2 regions of the Bacillus sp. 11B20 genome follow, and region 2 is predicted to be linked to the other one. Evidence: a T-box and tRNA genes for the amino acid it is inferred to sense, from the RefSeq annotation. Region 2 holds a T-box; the other holds one or more tRNA genes.
The links. The T-box of region 2 lies ahead of thrS (threonine--tRNA ligase). A T-box ahead of a tRNA ligase gene usually reads a tRNA of that ligase, here a tRNA-Thr.

Region 1 (11,021 bases), on a different contig from region 2:
GTCTGATCTTCGTAAGGTGCCATGACCACGATTTTGTCATTCTTTTTAGGCTTGAAAGGTAAGGTTTTTTTGTTGTTTTTAAGCAGGGTGATTCCTTCACGTGCCATTTTTTGTTCTGCTTGACGGTGCGATTTTTTCCCGACGACTTGAGTGGCTTTTTTGATTTTTTTCTCTAGACTGATTGGTTTTTTGGAGGAAATAATGCCGCGTTTGATTTTCAATTGAAGAATTTTTTCGACGGATTCGTTGATCTGCGACATCGGAATTTCTTTCTTTAAAATCGCTTGTTTGACCGCATTAAATACATTCTCCAGGTTTTTCTCTGTTTTTAATGAGGTAACTGGTGCTGGCATGAGAGCGATGTCGACGCCTGCTTTAATGGCCATCACTACGGCTTCTTCCTGTCCAAAATTATCTGCAATCGCTTTCATGTTTAGGGCGTCTGTCACAACAACACCTTGAAAGCCCATCTCTTCTTTTAATAAGTGTGTGATGACTTTTTTTGATAAGGTTGCTGGAACCATGATGTCCTCGCCATCTTTCTTGCTTCGATACGTTGTGTCATCAATGGCAGGAAATTGCACATGAGCGGTCATGACCATATCTGCACCAGCATTGATCGCTTGTTGGAACGGATACAGCTCAACCTTTTTTAAACGATCTAGGTCATGCTCTACGAGCGGCAAGCCATAGTGACTGTCGACGGCTGTATCACCATGTCCTGGGAAATGTTTTAGCGTGGAAATGGTCTTTTCCTTTTGAAGTCCTTTCATGGTTTGAAGGCCAAGCCTAGTGACAAGAGCAGGATCAGAGCTAAAGGAACGGACACCAATGACGGGGTTGTCTGGGTTGTTATTCACATCAAGCACAGGAGAGAAGTTTGTATTAATCCCCAAGGCGTTTAATTCTTTTCCGATGATTTTTCCTGTGTCATATGCATTTTTTTTGCTTCTAGAGGCACCAATCGACATATTTCCTGGGAAATGTGTTCCCTTTTGTAACCTTGTGACGATTCCGCCTTCTTGATCAATGGAAATGAGTAAAGGAATGTTTGGTGATGCTTTTTGAAATTCGTGGGTGAGTTTCACGGTTTGTTCCGTATCAACGACATTCTCCGCAAATAAGATGACACCACCTAGATGATATTTTTCTACAAGGTGAGATACTTCGTTATTCATCTTTGTGAAGCCTGTAGGTGCGGATTCATCTTTTGTTTGCCAATTGCGAAAGTCCGGCATGAGCATTTGACCTATCTTTTCATCCAGTGACATGTCTTGAACCATTTGTTTAGCGGTGGGCAGAGAGGCAGAGCTAACCTTTTCCGTTGGAATGGAAGAGGTTAGCAGGGCTAAAACTAGTGCAGCGGGAAAGAGAGCTTTCAACATCGAATTCCTCCTTTTACTTAAAAGATTCGTAGATTGCAGTCATGATGCTTCCATAAGTACCGGTTGGGAACAGGTCACCTTCAAATTGATTAGGATTGGTTTCTGGTGAAACAACGGGTGAATGTTTCTTATTCGTCAGCAAGACGACACCTAAATTGTGTTTAGGATCAATCAACGTCATTGTGCCGGTCCAGCCAGTATGTCCATAGGCTTCGTTACTTGCATATTTTCCAAACATCCATTCCATGTCAGTATGACCGTTTTTTCTCCAGCCTAGCCCGTAAGTTGGGTTCGTATCAGAGGAGGCTGTAAAGAGATCGATGGAAGCTTGATCAAAGATGGTTGTTTTTCCATAGCCTCCTTTGTTAAGCATCAGCTGAAGCAGCACGGCCATATCTGAGGTATTCGAGAAAAGTCCAGCGTGGCCGGAGATACCTGCCATTGAGTAATATGCTTTCTCGTCGTGTACTTCACCTAGCAGGGTGTACCGTCGGATGTTTTCAAAATCGATTACACCGTCTCGTGAATTGCCTAAACGTTCTGTTGCTGCAAAATGCTTCGGCTTGAACCCCTTTTGCAGCGGATTGAACATTGTGTGTTTGAGACCTAGCGGCCGATAAATGGTTGACTCGACATATTGATCAAGAGGCATGCCTGTTTTCTTCTCGATGATCATGCCCAGCAGCATGTAATCAATATCACTATAAATGTGCTGGGTACCTGGCTTGTATTGCAGCGGTACTTTTGGCAGCCATTTCATCGTTGTTTTTCTATCTTGAGAATAAAAAGAGCCAGCTGATTCTTTGCTATAAAATAAGACACTGGAAGGGAGACCGGCCGAATGGGTGAGAAGATCCTTTACCCGGAGCTGGTCTTTACCGGTTACCTTTGCATCAGGTTCATCCTGAAAATCTGGAAGGATGGTCTGTATTTTTTCGTTGACATCAAGTTTTTTCTCGTAGACAAGCTTTTGCAGAGCATAGTTGGTCGCATACATTTTCGTATTAGATGCCAAATCGAATAGTGTATCCTTTTTCATTTTTTTATATGATTTGAGCTCTGTTGTGCCATCGTATTTTTGCCGGTAGCCATAGGCTTTTTGATGGACGATCTTTCCGTCCTTGATAATGATGAGAGCGGCTCCTGGAAATCCTGCTTTGATGTCATTTTGAATCATTTGATCAACCTTCCTCAGCTGCCTGGAAGAAAAACCTACTTGTTCCGGTCGTTTTGCTTTTTTTAAGACGGGATATTCTTCAGGAGCTGTTTTAGACAAAGACGATACAGGATGGGAGCTAGTTTGGGAGCTAGTTGCAAATGTTTGTACTGGAAACCCAAGGAGCATGAGCAGACATGTGATTAAAAGAAAACATTTCTTCAAGGTCTAGACCTCCTTATTGATTGTGATCCTCGAATTCAACAGCCATATCATCATGAAATCCAAATAAGTATGTGAAGAAAAATCCAGCAACATATGCGATAAATAGTCCAATTAAGTATAGAAGCATTTGATGTGTGTGAACAATAAAGGTTAATGGAAGACCGGATACACCGATGGCTTTCGTCGCGATTTGGAAGTAGGCTTGAAATGCGCCGCCGATTCCTGCACCAAGACAAGCGGTGAGAAATGGTCGTCCTAGCGGGAGTGTGACACCGAAAATGAGTGGTTCACCAATGCCCAGCATCCCAGAAGGAAGTCCACCAGCAATGGCTCTTTTGAGCTTTTTCTTTTTTGTTTTCATATAAATGGCGAATGCAGCGCCTACCTGTCCTGCACCGCCCATAGCGAGAATTGGCAGAAGCGGGTCATCTCCAATTGAATTGATGAGTTCCATATGAATCGGTGTCAGCCCTTGATGAAGTCCTGTTACAACAAGTGGAAGGAAGGTCGCACCAAGAACAAATCCTGCGAAGATTCCGCCCATATTTAATAGGTAAGTCAGTCCTGAGGTGATGGCATCAGATATAAATCCGCCGACTGGCATGAAGACAACATACGTGAAAATGCCTGTAATGAGTAGTGTGATGGTTGGTGTGACGATGATATCAAGAGATTGCGGGACGAAGCGTCTAATTCGGGTTTCCACAAGTGCCATAAAGATGGCGGCTAGAAGAACACCGATGAGTCCGCCTCTGCCTGGTAGAATATTTGTGCCAAATAACATAATGTCTGCGGAGGCTGGGTTAATAATGAGAATACCAGCTAATGCGCCTAATGCAGGAGAGCCTCCAAATTCCTTTGCGGCGTTTGTTCCGACTAATATCCCTAGGTAGGCGAAAAGGCCAGAACCTATAACTGTTAAAATAACTGCGGCTTGAGATTTTTCGTCAAGCCAGCCTGCTTGCACGATCGCTTTTGTAATCCCAGTAATAAGACCTGAAGCAACAAGTGCCGGAATGATTGGAATAAAAATGCTGGCAATCCGCCGTAAGAACAGCTTGAACGGTGTGCGGTTTTTTTGTGAAATGGCTTGCTTGTTTTTTTGTGCTTCGTTGTTTAAATCATAAGAGTCAGACGCATTTAGAAGCTGTTCAAACGCACTTGATACTTGGTTGACAACACCAGTGCCTAAAATGATTTGAAGCGTTTCTGCTTCGACGACGCCAATGACGCCATCGAGTTCTTTGATTGCTGTGATGTGAACTTTTTCATTTTCGATCGGTGTAATTCGAAGACGTGTCATACAATGTGTATGGGAAGAGATATTTTCAGAACCACCACAGAGTGAAAGAATGTCTTTCGCCAACTGCTGATATTTCTTTTGATGACTCATGTTGAATCCCCCTTTGTTTTTCGTTTCATGGAGCGGATGGCATGCCTTGTCTTGTCAATATATTGCGCTGTCTCTTCATATTGACGAGAAGCTAAACTGAGGAACAAGACATCAATTAAGTAGAGCTGTGCCATTCTAGAGGAAGTGGCAGCACTGCGAAAAGGTGCTTCATTGGAACCGGACGTCGATAGGTGAACATCACATAAAGCAGAAACGCTTGTATGACCTGGATGTGTTAAAGCAATTGTTTTCACTTGATTGTCTTTTGCGAGCTGAAGGGCTTGAATGATGTCTAACGTTTCTCCTGAAAAGGAGATACCAAACACAATGTCATTCTCTCCTGCATTTGCGATGACCGTAGATGCAATGTGCATGTCAGTGAAGGCTGTCGCTGCATAGTTAATTCTGAGAAATTTCTGCTGGGCATCAGCTGCGACGATACCAGATGCACCAACACCGATAAAATGAATTTGGTTTGCATTCAGCAGTAATTGAACAGCCTTTTCTAAAGCATCTGCATTTAAAATAGAAGCGGTGTCCTTAATCGATTGAATCGAGTTTCCTGCTGTTTTTTGAATAATGGATTGAAGCGGTTCATCTTGTTCGATATCTCTGTAGCCTTGTTTATCGTCATGCATCAAGTCTCCAGCGATCCGCATTTTTAAATCTTGATAGCCATCCAGCCCGAGAGATTTACAAAGTCGGATGACTGCAGAGCTGCTTGCGCCGGCTGCCTGACTGATTTCATGTACTGTACTTTTAATGACTTTGTCAGGATGGGCAAGGATATAGTCTGCAATGATTTTTTCAGATTGGGGGAGCTTTGATTTGATTGTGTGTAGTAGGGTAAGTCCACCTGCTGACATGAGCTCTGCCTCCTTTAGGATTGATAACGTGAGATCGCTTTGTCGATGTGGCCATTCGTTTTGCTCAGTAAATCTTTGGCTGTTTTCTTGTCTGTGTTTGTTTGGAGCATGACGATGGCAGTTTTGACTTCTAAGTCTGCTGCTTCAAGAGTCTTTACGGCTTGTTCGTAGGAAGCATTTGTCACATGTTGAATGATGGTGATGGCGCGTTCTTTTAATTTATGATTGCTGACTTTTACATCAACCATCAGGTTTTCATATACTTTGCCTTGTCTGATCATGACTGAGGTGGAAAGCATATTTAAAATCATTTTATGAGCGGATGCGGCTTTCATTCTTGTTGACCCAGTGATGGCTTCTGGTCCTACAATGACCTCAATGGCGCAATCTGCAAGCTCGCTAATTTCTGCTTGTTTATTGCAGCTAAGTGCGACTGTTTTAGCTCCAATTGACTTTGCATAGTTTAAAGCGCCGATGATATAAGGTGTCCTGCCGCTTGCGGCAATTCCGACGACTGTATCTTTTGATGTGAGATTGATGTGTATTAAATCCTGTTTGCCGGCTTCTTCACTGTCTTCCACATCTTCGGCAGCTTGAGAAAAAGCTGAGTCTCCGCCTGCCATGATGCCTACAATGACATCAGGTGAGACGCTATAGGTTGGGGGACATTCGACAGCATCCATTACGCCAATTCTGCCGCTCGTTCCGGCGCCTAAATAAACGAGTCTGCCTCCATTTGAGATGGATTCATAGGCAAAGTCACTTGCTGTTTTGACATGGGGAAGTACAAGGTTGACTGCTTGAGCGACCTTCCTATCTTCTTCATTAATCATCTGGAGTATTTCAAGCGGATCTGCTTGAGAAATTCCCATTGTGTTGGGGTTTCTTGATTCTGTTGTCAAAGAACGCAGTTGAGATGGCTGCATGTGACATACCTCCTTATTTCTTCATTTTCAGTATATTGAGTATGATATGAAATTTCAATATTATATTTGAATATTGAAATTATATTTCAGTTAAAATGTTGATTAAATAGGGAGTAAATAGTTAGAAAATAAAAAAAATAAAAATCCCCTTTACAAAAGGGGGACAACCTGTATATAATAACTTTTGTCAGCTTCACGGAAACAACAAACTTGACAAACTGGCCCGTTGGTCAAGCGGTTAAGACACCGCCCTTTCACGGCGGTAACACGGGTTCGAATCCCGTACGGGTCACCATGATGTGGAGGATTAGCTCAGCTGGGAGAGCATCTGCCTTACAAGCAGAGGGTCGGCGGTTCGAGCCCGTCATCCTCCACCATATGCCGGTGTAGCTCAACTGGTAGAGCAACTGACTTGTAATCAGTAGGTTGGGGGTTCAAGTCCTCTTGCCGGCACTGTTTTATCTTTATCAATTCCATATGTGGAGGGGTAGCGAAGTGGCTAAACGCGGCGGACTGTAAATCCGCTCCCTCCGGGTTCGGCGGTTCGAATCCGTCCCCCTCCACCATTTTTGGGCTATAGCCAAGCGGTAAGGCAACGGACTTTGACTCCGTCATGCGTTGGTTCGAATCCAGCTAGCCCAGTTAAGACACCTTTTTCAGAAAGGTGTCTTTTTTTATGTTGGCAGAGAGAATGTATAACTATTCAAAATGTTGTTGAGTTGAGTCAGAAGGGATCAAGAAAGTAAAATATAAGCATGAACGGAAAGGGGATGTACATATGGGAGAGCAAAAGAAGGTCACGATTGTTGGAGTTCCGATGGACTTGGGGCAAACGAGAAGGGGCGTCGATATGGGGCCGAGTGCGATTCGTTGTGCAGGCGTAAAAGAAAAATTGGAAACGCTCTCATTTGATGTGGAGGATCTAGGAGATATTCCAGTTGAACAAAGAGATGATGAGAAAGGTTTATATACAAGTGAAAAGCTAAAAAATTTAACGGAGAATGCTGGTGCGAATCAGCTGCTTGCTGAGAAGGTTGACAGTATTGTGCAATCAGGTTCGTTTCCGCTCATTTTAGGTGGTGATCACAGCATTGCGATTGGCACACTTGCTGGGGTAGCCAAGCATTATGAAAACTTAGGAGTCATTTGGTACGATGCGCATGGTGATTTAAATACGGAGGAAACCTCTCCTTCTGGAAATATTCATGGCATGCCGCTTGCTGTCAGTCTTGGTTTTGGGCATGCTGATTTAACAAACATTGGCGGTTATTCGCCTAAATTGAAGCCTGAAAATGTCGTTATAATTGGTGCTCGATCCTTAGATGAAGGAGAGCGGGCATTGATTCGAGAGAAAGGCATTAAAGTCTATACGATGCATGAAATTGATCGTTTAGGAATGACAAGGGTGATGGAGGAAGCTATTGCGTATCTAAGGGAAAGAACAGATGGTGTCCATCTGTCGCTTGATTTAGACGGGCTAGACCCAGCAGAATGCCCTGGTGTAGGCACTCCGGTAGCAGGCGGCATTAGTTACCGGGAGAGTCATCTTGCAATGGAGCTTTTAGAGGAGGCGGGTATTTTAACGTCTGCTGAATTTGTTGAAGTAAATCCGGTTTTAGATGAGAAAAACAAAACAGCAGAAGCTGCTGTGGCATTAATTGGTTCGTTAATGGGTGAAAAGCTATTGTAGAGCGGGACTTGTTCCCGTTCTTTTTTGTTTTGGGAAAATTTAAGGATATGTTAAGGTTTTTACCGGTTGATAAGCGTAACACACTGTCAAAAATTTGTTACACTATTTTTTAGAGGAGAATGAAACCTTTTGGAAAGAGGTTCGTATACATAAAGACCGGTGAAGGCAGAGGTTGAATATACTATGGACACAATGATTAAAAAGAGAATTAAGCAAGTGAAAAAAGGCGACCAGAACGCATTTGCAGACATCGTAGACCTGTATAAAGACAAAATTTATCAGCTGTGCTACCGTATGCTTGGGAATGCACATGAAGCGGAGGATATTGCGCAGGAGGCGTTTATTCGTGCTTATGTGAATATCGAAAGCTTTGATGTGAATCGTAAGTTTTCCACGTGGCTGTACCGCATTGCAACCAACCTGACCATCGACCGTATTCGCAAAAAAAAGCCGGATTACTATTTAGATGCAGAGGTGGCAGGAACAGAAGGATTAAATATGTATTCTCAAATTGCTGCTGATGGCATTTTGCCAGAGGATGAGGTGGTGTCTCTTGAATTATCGAGTACCATTCAGCAAAAAATTCTAAGATTACCCGACAAATATCGTTCGGTCATCGTATTAAAGTATATTGATGAACTCTCGTTAAAAGAGATTAGTGAGATTCTGAATATACCAGTTGGTACGGTGAAAACGAGAATACACAGGGGTAGAGAGGCTCTCCGGAAACAGTTGAGAGACCTTTGAGTGAGGTGATTTTGATGAGCTGTCAGGATAGAATCGTCCAGCTTATGCATCAGTATTTAGACGGGGACATTGAGCCCCAAGACGAAAAAGAATTAAAAAGCCATCTGCAATCGTGTGAGGAGTGCCGTACTCATTTTCAACAAATTGAGAAATCCATCGCGCTAGTGCAGAGTACATCTCATATAGAAGCACCATCTGATTTCACTGCAAAGGTGATGGCAGGTCTTCCAAAGGAGAAAAAGCGTGTGTCGGTTCAAAGATGGATCAAAGCTCACCCGCTGATGGTAGCCGCTGCCCTCTTTCTCATTTTAATGGGAGGTAGTCTGTTCACGAGCTGGAATACCGATCATAATTTCAGTGTGTCAAAGCAGCCGAATCTCGTCGTTGAAAATGATACAGTGACCGTACCTAAAGGGGAAACCGTAAAGGGTGATGTCACTGTCAAAAATGGCAAGTTGATTGTAGAAGGCAAGGTTGATGGAAATGTCACCGTCGTCAATGGGGAACAGTTGACTGCTTCTGCCGGACAAGTCACTGGTCAAATTAATGAAATTAATGAAGTGTTTGATTGGATCTGGTACAAAATGAAATCAACAGCACAAAACGTGATGCGGGTCATTGGGCCAGAGGAGCAAAAGTAACTCAATCGGCTTAAGAGCAGTCTCTAAGGGGGGCTGCTCTTTTTCTATACATTTGTGAGATTCACGCATACTAACAAGTCAGCCAGATATGGCAACTATTTTCCTTGCTGAAACAAAATGTGGTATAATAGCCACGCTATGTATTGATACATAGGCTCTTTTTATATTAAAAAATGCATCAAACGAAGAATAACTGAAAATTCTGGAGGACGAGGAAATGGCTTTAGGGGATATTCCTTTTTTGCAGTACCTCGGTAATGCTGTTGATATTCTCGTTGTTTGGTATGTGATATATAAATTAATGATGGTCATCCGCGGAACAAAAGCGGTTCAGCTTTTAAAGGGAATTGTGGTCATTGTTCTCGTCAGGATGGGAAGTGCGTATCTCGGTCTTAACACACTTCAATGGCTGATGGATCAAGCGATTACGTGGGGATTCCTTGCGATCATTATTATTTTTCAGCCAGAGCTAAGGAGAGCGCTTGAGCAGCTTGGGCGCGGCCGTTTCTTCTCAAGAAGCGGGACACCTGTAGAGGAACAGCAGCAGAAAACGATCGAGGCAATTACAAAAGCAATTAACTATATGGCGAAACGCAGAATCGGCGCGCTGCTGACAATTGAGCGCGATACCGGAATGAATGATTACATAGAGACAGGAATTCCTTTGAATGCAAAGGTGAGTTCAGAGCTGCTCATTAATATTTTCATTCCGAATACACCGCTTCATGACGGTGCTGTCATTATGAAGCGGGATGAGATTGCAGCTGCAGCTTGCTATTTACCGCTGTCAGAAAGCCCTTTTATTTCTAAGGAGCTTGGGACGCGTCATAGGGCAGCAGTCGGAATTAGTGAAGTGACAGACAGCTTAACTGTCATCGTTTCTGAGGAAACTGGCGGCATTTCTGTCGCAAGGAATGGTGATCTTCACCGAGAATTGACAGAAGAAGCGCTTGAAGAAATGCTGATTGCTGAATTTAGTAAGAACAGCAAAGATGCTTCCTCGACCAAATGGTATTGGAGGGGCAAGAAAAATGGATAAGATTTTGAATAATCGCTGGGCCGTTAAGCTTCTTGCATTGGTCTTCGCTTTATTGCTGTATGGTGCAGTCAATTCAGCGCAAGCGCCCACGCCGAAAAAAATCGGTGAATCCTTTTTCCCAACATCGACGACAGATGAAGCAACTTTAACTGACATTCCTGTTAAAGCGTATTATGATGACGAGAAATACGTTGTCACTGGTGTGCCGCAGACAGTCAATGTCACGATTAAAGGGTCAACAAGTGCTGTGAAAACAGCAAGGCAAACAAAGAATTTTGAAATTTACGCAGACATGCAGAACTTATCGACAGGTACACATAAAGTGGAGCTGAAGGCAAGAGATGTATCGAAGGGACTCACACTATCGATTAATCCATCTGTGACGACTGTGACGATACAAGAAAAAACGACAGCTGAATTTCCTGTTGAAACCGAATTTTATAATCAAAATAAAATCAAAGACGGCTATTCACCTGAACAGCCCATTGTGAATCCGAAAAAGGTCACAGTTACTGGATCAAAGGACGTCATCGACAAAATTTCTGTCATTAAAGCTTTTGTGAATTTAGAGGATGTCGATCAGCAAATTGAAAAAGAAGCGAAGCTCACTGTGTATGATAGCAGCGGGAATGAGCTGCCAGTCGAAGTAAGTCCGTCCGTGGTGGATATTACGGTTCCAATCTCGAGTCCGAGCAAAAAGGTTCCGTTTAAACTTGAGCGGACGGGCAGCTTGCCAGAAGGGATCAGCATTTCAAGCATTGAGACAAGCCCGAGTGAGGTCACAGTGTACGGCTCTCAAAAGGCACTGGATGCACTTGATTTTATTGATGGCGTCAAGCTGGACCTAAGTAAGATCAAAGATGATACGGAGATTGATGCCGATATTCCGCTGCCAGATGGTGTGAAAAAGGTATCACCCGAAACTGTTAAGATCAAAGTGAAGGTTGCAACAG
Region 2 (11,021 bases):
AATGAATCAAGAAATTGTCACTCAAAGCAACACTGTTACGAGATGTATTGAAGATGCAGCTGGTATCGCTAGAGGTACTTTAAAGAATGTACAAAAATCAATAGACAGGGGAGATTGGTTGGCGGTAGCAGGCGCTATTGGTCTTGCGGGTGCAGCTGTTCATCCTACCGTTGTGTTCATATTCATGCTAACTTGTGGTGCGCCAGTAGCCAAAATTGCTCCTGCTCATGAATAATGTACAAGCACATAAAAACACCCTGACTAATGTTAGGGTGTTTTTACATTCAAAATATCTGCAAACCGTATAAAGTTTGTGTCGCCACGATCATCCTTAACCCTGAATTCTTTTCTTAGATGATCCACATACCCGACTTTCCCAGTGATCTCACGAACAAACCCATTATCAAATAGATCGAAATTCAGAGCCAAGTCTTCGCTCATAGCAGTCGCTATTGTATATTCAAACTCTTCCAATTGTTCCGGGCTTAAAACTAGTCGCTCAATTTTTTTTGCAAGATGCAGTTGTCTTAATGCCTCATTATGTTCTGGCAAGATGAATTTCATCTTCCACCTATTTCGATCTTTTCTTCGTTCTACATTTCATCCACCTCACTTGAGATTATAAGCGAATATTTGTTCGGTATCTAAATGTGGTGTATAATTAGAGTATACGGTTTACCCGCGGAAACGGGGTTTTAAAAAATTCGTATATATTTCAATGATTAACTTCTTCTTATATTACTCACACCCGGCCGTCCTTATGGATAGCTTTTTTTGACCACCGACCACATAATTGACCACATTTGATCTAAAGGTTTGAGAACGTATATTCTTTTTCGTGATTATTAAGATTTTAGTTTATACTGGTTGTGAAGGTCGAAAAAAGTTGACGAGCTAGATGATTTATACGCCGCATGTTGAGTGTGTGGTGTCTTTAGCCCTTTTGATTACTTAACCTTCTGATTCCATGTAATCAATCGCTGAACTTTTTTACTGTTCTAACTTTCATTTTCGGAGTTAAATGAGCGAAAATATCACTAGACCAAGCTTTTGACAATTGGCGCGAGAGTAAAAGCATCTAAATGAATAAAAAACTAACAATCTATTTTATTTTTTTCTAAGCTCCCATTTCGTATTTCCTCCTTATCTTGCACCTAGTCCTCTATAATGAGACACCCATCATGAGTTCTCGATTCTCAAACAAATTTTTTTATTGTTTCACTCAAATATCAGCTGAATGAATATAAAATAAATGTTAAAAACAAGGTCTTCGGCAAGGTCCTCTTTAAATATAATTTTAAGTATTTTTAAAGGGAGTGATTAAATATGAGACTAAAAGAACATGAAATATAACAACTTTATATATTCGTAAGAGGCCCACCAATTATTTAATCATTAAAACTGCAAAATGATAATTGGAGGGATTATGATGAATGACAAACAGTTTTCTTCATTTATAAAACAAGCAGATGCACCTTTTGTTGGGTGGGATTTCTCATTCATATCTGAAACGGGAAGAATGAAAAGTGAGTTGCTTTCATGGTCATATGGTAGTATAGCTACTTCTCTTGTTCAAAGTGCAAAATCAATGCTGGACATGGGAACAGGTGGTGGAGAGTTTTTATCAAAATTAAGACCTTTTCCAACATCAGTTTATGCTACAGAAGGTTACTTACCTAATGTACCTGTCGCAAAAGAACGATTAACCCCTTTAGGAGTTAAGGTAGTTCAAATTTCTAATGATGAAAATTTGCCGTTTGAGACTGGAAAATTTAATCTTATCATCAATCAACATGAGTCATTTTCATCTCAAGAGGTGAGAAGAATTATCTCGAAAGAAGGTATTTTTCTAACTCAACAAGTCGGTGGACTCGATTGCATAGAGATTAATGAGAATCTAAGGGTACCAATAAATGAAGAATTTATTGATTGGAACTTAAAGCTAGCTTTAAAAGAGATACAGGAGAATCATTTTGAGGTGTTGAAAAGTGCTGAAGAGTTCCCCATTCTAAGATTTTATGATATCGGAGCATTGGTGTATTATCTAAAAGCAATTCCTTGGCAAGTGCCAGGTTTTGAAATAAGTAATTTCAAGGATGAATTATACACCATTCATAAAACCATTGAACAAAAGGGTTATTTTGACGCAAAACAACACCGATTTATGATTTTAGCTAAAGCAATTTAGTTGGAAATGGAGCCTTCGATCTATTTGAAGGCTCCAGCTTAATTCTGAACTAATGTCACTCCTGTATGCACGATACATGGCCTGAAAATGTTTCCTTTTATTATTGTCGGGCTTGAAAGCATTCTAAAAAAATAGAGGAGGATAACCATGAAACAATTCGAGATTCTAACAAAATACATACCGATGCTTCACGAGGACCATATCGGAGAATGGGTGATCGACCAGGAAAATGATGGAACAGCTGAACGCCCAATCCAGATGCCCTTTGTGAATTATTCCGAAACGGTCCAACGCTTTATTGAAGATGTCTATACCTTTGCAGAACAGCATCAAGAAATGGAACTTACCCACTATAGAGAAATCCTCAAAGAAATTGGCATTGAATGGGGAACGAACGATATGGTGCATGTGGACATTTCAAATTTAAATGCGCAGTGTGTACTTGCTCTCATCATGGGGGCTTTGAGAGCTGAGCGATTTAGTGAAGGAGCCATATTCAATTTCTTTAAAAGTGGAAACATGTTGAAGTGTCTTGAAAGATTGGATTGTTTGGAGTAAGAGCGGTTTATTTCAATTATTGGAGTGATCATATGAAAAATAAAACAGATGCAGCCGATACTTTTCCTCCTATGAAAATAGAAGAAATTGATCAAATTTTATTATATGATCTTGATGCAATAAAAATTGAAAAAGAAGATGAGCGTATAAAATTCATTTTACAAGATCCCTATTGTCCTGATAAAAGTCATATTCACAGTGTGTATGTCATTTATAAGAAGTCTATACTCAATTTACTTGAAGGTAGGATTCGTTCTATTCATAGTCATGAATTCATGAGTGCTAAGAAAAAAGATCGAACGATTTCTAAAGAAGATATAGAGTATGTATTAGAGATGGCTACAGTTGTGGTTCTTGCAAGTGAAAATAATGGAGTATTGACGAATTATTTTTATAGTGGAGACGGAGAAAGGTTAGATCGTATTTTTAATATATGCTTAGGTTATTCAACAGACTTACAAAAAGAGAATAAAGTAAGTTTGGAATGATTTATGAATGATATGAAGATTGTTGAGCAGATGGGATTGTTAGAAAAAATTTTAGGATAATGGGAAAAGCCTAGATTTTAGAGAAATCTAGGCTTTTTGCGCTTTTGAAAAATTTATTCAACTTCATCAAATGATTATGCAAATGAAAAACTTCTATTGACTTTCCCCTTAACTGAAAGGTTTATACTTTGATCAGATCAACAAAACGGAGGAGATCAGGATGTTCAAGATTGGTGATTTTTCTATGTTAAGTAAAGTCCCTGTCAAAACCTTAAGGTATTATGACCAAATCGATTTATTAAAGCCTAAACAGATCGATCAAGATTCTGGATACCGGTATTACTCAGCTGAGCAGCTGCTTGAGGTCAATCGGATTTTTCTATACAAGGAATTAGGTTTTACGTTAAAGCAAATGAGTCAGCTTCTTCGTGAAGATATTTCTGTCGACCAGATTCAGGGCATGTTTCTCTTGAAAGAGAGTGAGATTCAGCAATTGATCGAGAGAGAACAGCAGAAATTAGCGCGTATTAAGGAGCGGATGCACCTCATCAAACGAGAGGGGTGTGTTGAAAAAGAGCAGGAGGTCATCATCAAATCGGTTGAAAGCAAACACATCATGTCTTTTCAAGTCAACGGAACTGTTGACGAAATCCCATCATTCTTTGAAACGTTTCATCATTTGTTACAAAAACATCCGCAAGAATTGAACTCTGAGCCACAAATCGTGCTGTGGAGGGAATCACTTGCTAAAGAAAGTGAGTTCGAATTTCAGGTTGGGTATTCCGCTAAAGCGTTAAGGGGCTCTCTGCCTCAGGGAATTACGATGCGCACGTTACCAGCTGAAGAAACCATGGCGACGCTCCTATTTCATTCAGATTCTCCATTTGCACAATCTGCTTGTGTTGACCTGGCGACATGGATCGAAAATAACGGATACCGCGTGAAAGAAGATCAGCCTGGCAGAGAGATTTATTACCCATTGTCTGAAAATGAAGAAGGAAGACTCATTGAAATACAAATTCCTATAAAAAATGAAGTGTAAACATTGCCCAAAGGAGAAACTTCACGATGAAAAATAAAGCCGTTGTTTATTTACTTGCTTTAGCAGCCTTCTTAATCGGAACAATCGAATATATCATTACAGGGATTATTCAAATGGTCGCAGATGATTTACAGGTCACGACATCAGCTGCTGGTTTATTGGTCACATCCTTAGCGCTCTCAGCAGCAATCGGCGCACCGATTGTCATTGCACTAACCATCAATATCGACCGCAGAAAAATATTATCATGGATGCTGATCATTTTTACTTTAAGTAATATCCTCACAAGTGTCAGCCATTCGTTTGAAATGGTGCTGATGACAAGGATTTTACAAGGAATTAGTGGAGGGACGGCCATTGTGGTGGCAATGGCTGTGGCTACTCGTCTTGTCGAGCGAGAAAAAAGAGGAACAGCCATTGGCATCATTTTAATGGGATTAAGCAGTTCCTTGGTTTTAGGTGTGCCAATCGGGACATTTCTAAGCAGCATGATTGGATGGAAAGCATTATTTGCAGCCATTGGATTGATCACGCTCATTCCGCTGATTGTTGTATATAGGCGCATCCCTTCTATGAAAGAACAAGAACCGGTGACGCTAGGTATGCAGTTATCAATTTTAAAAGATAAGAGAATTTTGCTGGCAGTGGCAGTGACGCTATTCTATGTTGGGGGATATTCCACTTTATTTACCTATTTAACGCCCTTCCTGCAAGAATCAGCAAACCTTAGCATTACAGAAATCAGTGGCATTTTATTACTAGCGGGAATATGCAGCTTTTTGGGCTCCAGTCTTGGAGGGGTAGCAGCAGATAAAAAAGGCCCAACATTCACGATTTTCTCCGGAATTATTCTACAAATCATCATGCTTATGCTGCTAGCATTTGTGACAGGGAACCTCGTGGTCATGGTGGCGGTGATCATGATATGGATGATTGCAACATGGAGCACATCGCCAGCTCAGCAGCTATATCTTGTCACACTTGTACCGAAATCTCCTGATATCGCATTAAGTGTCAATACATCATTTATTCAATTCGGATTTGCTTTAGGCTCTGGTTTAGGAGGTCTTGTACTAAGCAGGACATCTATATTGAACCTAAGCTGGATCAGCGCTGGAACGGTTCTTCTCGCTTTACTCATGACCATTCTGATGGTGGCGTTTGATCGAATCTCTCAGCAGAAGAGTTTGAAGGTGATGGAGCAAGTAAGGTAACATGAACGATTTCACTAGTGAACATACAAATTTAGTTTTGTATTGTGGGAACTACTTATTTAGGGTAGTTCCTTTGCCCATTTCCTGGGCTTTTTTTATAAAAATTTTTATCTCTTCACTTCTGCTTTATTACTTCTGTAAATACCTGATCATCTCATTGTCATACTTTTGAATGAAATTGACTCAATAGAATTGACGCAAGAACCATGAATAGGTGAAGATGAAATAAACTGTAAGATAAAGGGAGACGGATGATGATACATATCATATTTGGGGCGGCAGCTGCCGGTAGTTTAAAACAAGCAATACGTGAAATGAAGCAAAAACAAATAGATGATGTCATCGCTTTTGATGATATTTATTCAATTGGGCCACTTCTACATTTACACGAACATGAAGGACAAGCGAACCGTATAGAGTGGCTGCGTAACGTGATGTCAAATGAATTTGGCTATTTTGATGACATGGTCAACGATCAGCATAGAATGCTTCAGCAAATAAAAGAAATAAAAGCTGGCAGTCGTATACTCATCTGGACAGGCAGTAATGCACATGAGCAAATTGGCTTGCGATATGCCGTCTATTTATTAAAAGAGAAAAGGGTTGAATTGTCTGTAATCAATATAACGACAGCATTTGATCAGCTGTTCAATACGAATACAAGAAGAATGATCCTTCGACATTCCGGAGAAATCGCATCTGAAAAATTTAAAATTTTGTATGAGAGTAAATCGCATATTCACCCAGTGACAAAAGAAGAGAGAGAAAGATTACAAAACGAATGGGTTTCACTTGCTAAAGAAAATCATACGCTGCGGATATGGCAAAAAGGACAAGTGATCATCGTACCAGAAGATGAATTTGATGCTTATTTAGTGAAAATGGCTAAGCGGCTTCATCAGTCCGCGCCAGAAGAGGAGTATATCGTCACTCCACGCTTAATAGGAGAAGTCATTGGTCATTTAGATCAGTATATCGGTGATGATTTTATTGAATATCGATTGAAGACATTAATTGATCAAGGGATGTTTGACATGAAAGGAAAACGAACTTCCATGCGTTATTACTCGATTAAACTGACAGAGTTCGGTCAGCACTTCAAAAAATGGGTGTGCTGCCGAGAGTTTGAGGATCATCCTTTTGTGAAAATTGAAGGAGATTACGGTAGTGAACCTTTTCATTGCGGGCATTGTCAATGTCATTTAGAAAGAGATGATGTACCAATGAGTGATACTCTTTTCTCAAAGTTATGGAATTGGAATATACAGTATGGCCGCTGGTTTGACGAAGAAACCGATGATTTGCAGCCAAATGGCGTAGACATGGAAAGAAAGTTCAATCAAGAAGGAGAGCGAATCACTGAAGAAGTGAAACGAGCCTTATCTCCTGCGTTTGAAATTGAATACAGCCCAAGTGAATACACACAATATTACATTTAAAGAATGAATTTCGTTATCACTGCACAAAATAATCCTTTACATCATCCATCATCATCATGTAAGATATGGAGAAATTAAAAGCGAAGAAAAGGACATGAGCCATTTTTACTGGTTATCAGAGAGGGAAGTCACGCTGAAATCTTCCTAACACAGAAAAGTTGTCTTACCACCTTTGAGCTGTATTGGGGAAATTACAGTATCCAATATCGTCTACGCCACGTTACGGCACCAGAGCCATAAAGCGAATACGCATTATGGGAATTTGGGTGGAACCACGGATCACACATTCGTCCCTCTATGAGGGATGGGTGTGTTTTTTTGTACACTCATATAGGATCATTGCTTTGAAAAGGACATGAGCAGCTTTTATCGGTTACCAGAGAGGGAAGTCACGCTGAAATCTTCCTAACGCAGAAAAGCTGTCTTACCACCTTTGAGCTGTATTGGGGAAAATTGCAGTATCCAATACCGTCAATGCCGCGTTACGGCACCAGAGCCATAAAGCGAATACGCGTTATGGGAATTTGGGTGGAACCACGGATTACACATTCGTCCCTCTATGAGGGATGGGTGTGTTTTTTTTATTTCAAAAAATAGGAAAGGTGTGTCAGTTATGAGAGAAAACATGGTGAAGATTCAATTTCCAGATGGAAAGATAAAGGAGTTTCCCGCAGGTACGACTGTTGCAGATGTTGCCTCCCATATTAGTCCGAGCTTAAGAAAAAAAGCAGTGGCGGGAAAGGTCAATGATCAAATGGTTGATTTAAGTGAAAAGCTAAACAGCGATGCTGGGCTGTCTATTGTCACACTTGATTCAAAAGAAGGGGTTGAAGTGCTGCGCCATACATCAGCACACGTATTAGCCCAGGCTGTGAAAAGGTTATATGACAATGTCACACTGGGGATCGGACCTGTCATTGAAAATGGATTTTACTATGATATGAAGCTCGATCAAACATTAAGCGTAGAGGATTTGGAAGAAATTGAAAAAGAGATGAAAAACATCATAAATGAGAATCATCCCATCCAAAGAAAAGAGGTCTCTTACAAAGAAGCAGAAGCGCTGTTTGCACATGATCCATATAAGCTGGATATTTTAAAAGGGTTACCCTCTCAAGAAGCCATCACAGTTTATCAGCAAGGAGAATTTGTAGATTTATGCCGCGGGCCGCATGTACCTTCTACAGGGTACTTAAAGTCATTTAAACTAACACGTGTTGCAGGGGCTTATTGGCGGGGAGATAGCAATCAGGATGTCTTGCAGCGAGTGTATGGTGTAGCGTTTCAGCATCCAAATCATCTAGCTGATTATCTTCATTTCATGGAAGAAGCAAATAAACGTGATCACCGGAAATTAGGGAAACAGTTATCCCTCTTTATGTTTTCAGAAGAAGCGCCAGGCATGCCGTTTTATTTACCAAAAGGTCAGATTGTCAGAAATGAATTAATGGCCTTTTCAAGAGAAGTGCGAGGAAAAGCGCAATACGAAGAAGTGAGTACACCGTTTATGATGAACCAAGAGCTTTGGGAAAAGTCAGGGCACTGGGATCATTATCATGAAAATATGTATTTCTCAGAAGTAGACCATACAAGCTTTGCTTTAAAACCGATGAACTGTCCAGGGCATATGCTCATGTTCAAAAACAGCTTATATTCATACAGAGACCTTCCAATCAGAATGGCTGAGTTTGGTCAGGTGCATCGTCATGAATTTAGCGGAGCGTTAAATGGATTGTTCAGGGTCAGGACATTTTGCCAAGATGATGCTCACATTTTTTTAAGAGAAGATCAAATCGAAGCTGAAATCAAACGGATTTTCCAATTAGTTGATCATGTGTATCGGACATTTGGGTTTGAGTATTCAGTCGAGCTATCCACTCGTCCAGAAAAAGCCTTAGGGGATGATGCTATTTGGGAAATATCCGAAACAGCACTAAAAAATGTGCTTGATCGTCTAAAGGTCGACTACCAGCTAAATGAAGGAGATGGGGCATTTTATGGCCCGAAGATCGATTTTCATATTAAAGATGCCCTGCAGCGGAGCCATCAGTGCGCCACAATTCAGCTGGATTTTCAAATGCCTGAGAAATTTGATTTAACATATATCAATGAAAAAAATGAAAAGGTACGGCCAGTTGTGATTCACAGCGCCATTTTTGGTTCTCTAGATCGTTTCCTTGGCATTCTCATTGAGCATTTTGCGGGTGTCTTTCCATTATGGCTAGCACCAGTACAAGTACAAATCATCCCAGTCTCAACTGTTCACCTTGATCACTGCTTAAAGGTGCAGCAGCAATTAAGAAGTATCGGAATAAGAGCAACAATCGATGAACGGGATGAAAAACTTGGCTATAAAATGAGAGAAGCACAATTGCAAAAAATTCCTTATATCGCTGTCATTGGCGATAAAGAAATGCAAGAAAAATCACTAAATATTAGACAGCACGGAGAAAAGACTTCAAAGCAGCTGTCTGTCGAGGATTTTAAACGTTTGGCAGCTGAGCAAATAAAAGACAGAACAGCTGCTCAAGACATGCTGTGATGATTTCATTACGAAGGGTGAGACGTCTATTGAATGATGGGCGTCTTTCCATTTCTGCAATGGAAAGGGGAAATATTGAAACATTTTTTCAATAAAATCGTAATAGAGATAGAGCGCTTAACAGAAACATTTGAAACGAGGAGGAGTATTGTATGGAACAAGCTGCATTAAAAAAGATGAGGACAAAACAAATAATCGTCTCTAATTTAATAGCCGGTATCATAATCGTCGCTTTTTTTATCTTGATTCAAATGTCTGACATTCGATTTACACATTTCTTTCTTTGTTTAGGAATTATTATGCTCTTTCTAAGTATTTATGGTTTTATTAAAAAAGGATCAACAAAGTCTTTCATTCCCCTTTTCGAGCAGATAGCCATTTATGAAAAAGAAAAATTGGGGGAAGAGTGGGAGAAAGAAAAGAAGGCAGAAAATATTTCAAGAGTAGTATTAAGTGGTCTGATGTTCCTTCAGTCATTCAGCTTCCAAGATGTAACAAATCCATTCTTAAACATACAACCTACGCTTTTAATTTTCTTATTATTTGTAACTCTAGCCCTTATTAATTTAAGCATGCTTTTTCGCTTTAGAAAAATCGACCGGTCGACTGAAGAGCATGAATTAAAAGGCTTTACAAAGAAAACAAACATGGTGTCAATGGTTTTAGGATTATTAACAGCGATCGTTATCTTCGGCTTTATCGTCATCTTTGTTCTTCCATAAGACTGAATCATTTTGAGGTGAAAAAAATGAATGCAAACATTCAACAACTGATCGATCAGACAAAGGCGAAATTTGGCTTAGAGCTTTACTATCTAAAAAGGCACAGTTTTCATCGTTACGTCAATATGTTCAATGAAACGGTGTATACATTGAATATGGAATGGTTTCCCACCCATGAAGCTGAACCAGAGGACGATGATCTAAACCCAGACGGCACAGCCGTGATTGACGTGAATTTGAATACAGGGCAGGTTGAAACAGTTATTTTTGTCATGGATAAAACCTTCGCGAAGAATGGTGTCACATTTAAAAGCCCTTATCCAGCTCATGCCATTCAATGGATTGAACAAGAAACAGGGTTGATTGATGGTGAGCATTTTCACTTGCAACAAAAGGAGAAAGGGGAACTTTTTTTCGAAGAAGCAATAGATGGTGTGAAAGTGACGCCTTCAGGTAGAATCGAGGTGAAATGGGATGAACATGGGCAGCTCATTCACTTTATACATCGAGGGCCATTTATGGCAAAAAAACGACTAAGAGCTGAAGAATATGTGCTTTCCATTGATAGGATCGAGGATTTAGCTGAGCAGCAAGTGCAGCGGTTTGATTGGCCCTCCTTCGAGCAGAATCGAATCCGCCCTATATTTGCGTTAGAAGAAATTTATGTCAAGAACGATGGAACAGGAACGATACCATTTGAAATTGGGCGTGAAGAAACACATTGTATACACATGAATCAGGTCATGGAGTGGAATGAACCGTTAACCAAAGCCTTTGAAAAAAAGGAAATCAATATAAACGAGAACATTACTGCTGAACAAGCCTTCT

Region 1: it has a tRNA-Thr gene. The T-box ahead of thrS (threonine--tRNA ligase) is inferred to sense a tRNA for this amino acid. The anticodon was not compared.

What each region holds. Positions count from the first base shown of each region.
Region 1 covers NZ_JBLZWZ010000005.1:4,965-15,985, forward strand. Annotated here, with positions in the region: gene ACN6NB_RS00860 (glycoside hydrolase family 3 protein) at 1-1,385, opposite strand, end outside; gene pbp4b (penicillin binding protein PBP4B) at 1,399-2,766, opposite strand; gene ACN6NB_RS00870 (PTS transporter subunit EIIC) at 2,780-4,159, opposite strand; gene ACN6NB_RS00875 (MurR/RpiR family transcriptional regulator) at 4,156-5,025, opposite strand; gene murQ (N-acetylmuramic acid 6-phosphate etherase) at 5,040-5,951, opposite strand; tRNA gene ACN6NB_RS00885 (tRNA-Glu) at 6,172-6,246, shown strand; tRNA gene ACN6NB_RS00890 (tRNA-Val) at 6,253-6,328, shown strand; tRNA gene ACN6NB_RS00895 (tRNA-Thr) at 6,332-6,404, shown strand; tRNA gene ACN6NB_RS00900 (tRNA-Tyr) at 6,433-6,517, shown strand; tRNA gene ACN6NB_RS00905 (tRNA-Gln) at 6,522-6,593, shown strand; gene rocF (arginase) at 6,730-7,641, shown strand; gene sigW (RNA polymerase sigma factor SigW) at 7,825-8,388, shown strand; gene rsiW (anti-sigma-W factor RsiW) at 8,403-9,029, shown strand; gene cdaA (diadenylate cyclase CdaA) at 9,247-10,068, shown strand; gene ACN6NB_RS00930 (CdaR family protein) at 10,061-11,021, shown strand, end outside.
Region 2 covers NZ_JBLZWZ010000006.1:203,074-214,094, forward strand. Annotated here, with positions in the region: gene ACN6NB_RS03740 (hypothetical protein) at 1-235, shown strand, start outside; gene ACN6NB_RS03745 (YolD-like family protein) at 268-552, opposite strand; gene ACN6NB_RS03750 (methyltransferase domain-containing protein) at 1,427-2,188, shown strand; gene ACN6NB_RS03755 (DUF6508 domain-containing protein) at 2,336-2,746, shown strand; gene ACN6NB_RS03760 (hypothetical protein) at 2,779-3,234, shown strand; gene ACN6NB_RS03765 (MerR family transcriptional regulator) at 3,455-4,276, shown strand; gene ACN6NB_RS03770 (MFS transporter) at 4,303-5,490, shown strand; gene ACN6NB_RS03775 (DUF1835 domain-containing protein) at 5,745-6,929, shown strand; T-box leader at 7,004-7,227, shown strand; T-box leader at 7,265-7,489, shown strand; gene thrS (threonine--tRNA ligase) at 7,543-9,471, shown strand; gene ACN6NB_RS03785 (hypothetical protein) at 9,624-10,193, shown strand; gene ACN6NB_RS03790 (MDR/zinc-dependent alcohol dehydrogenase-like family protein) at 10,220-11,021, shown strand, end outside.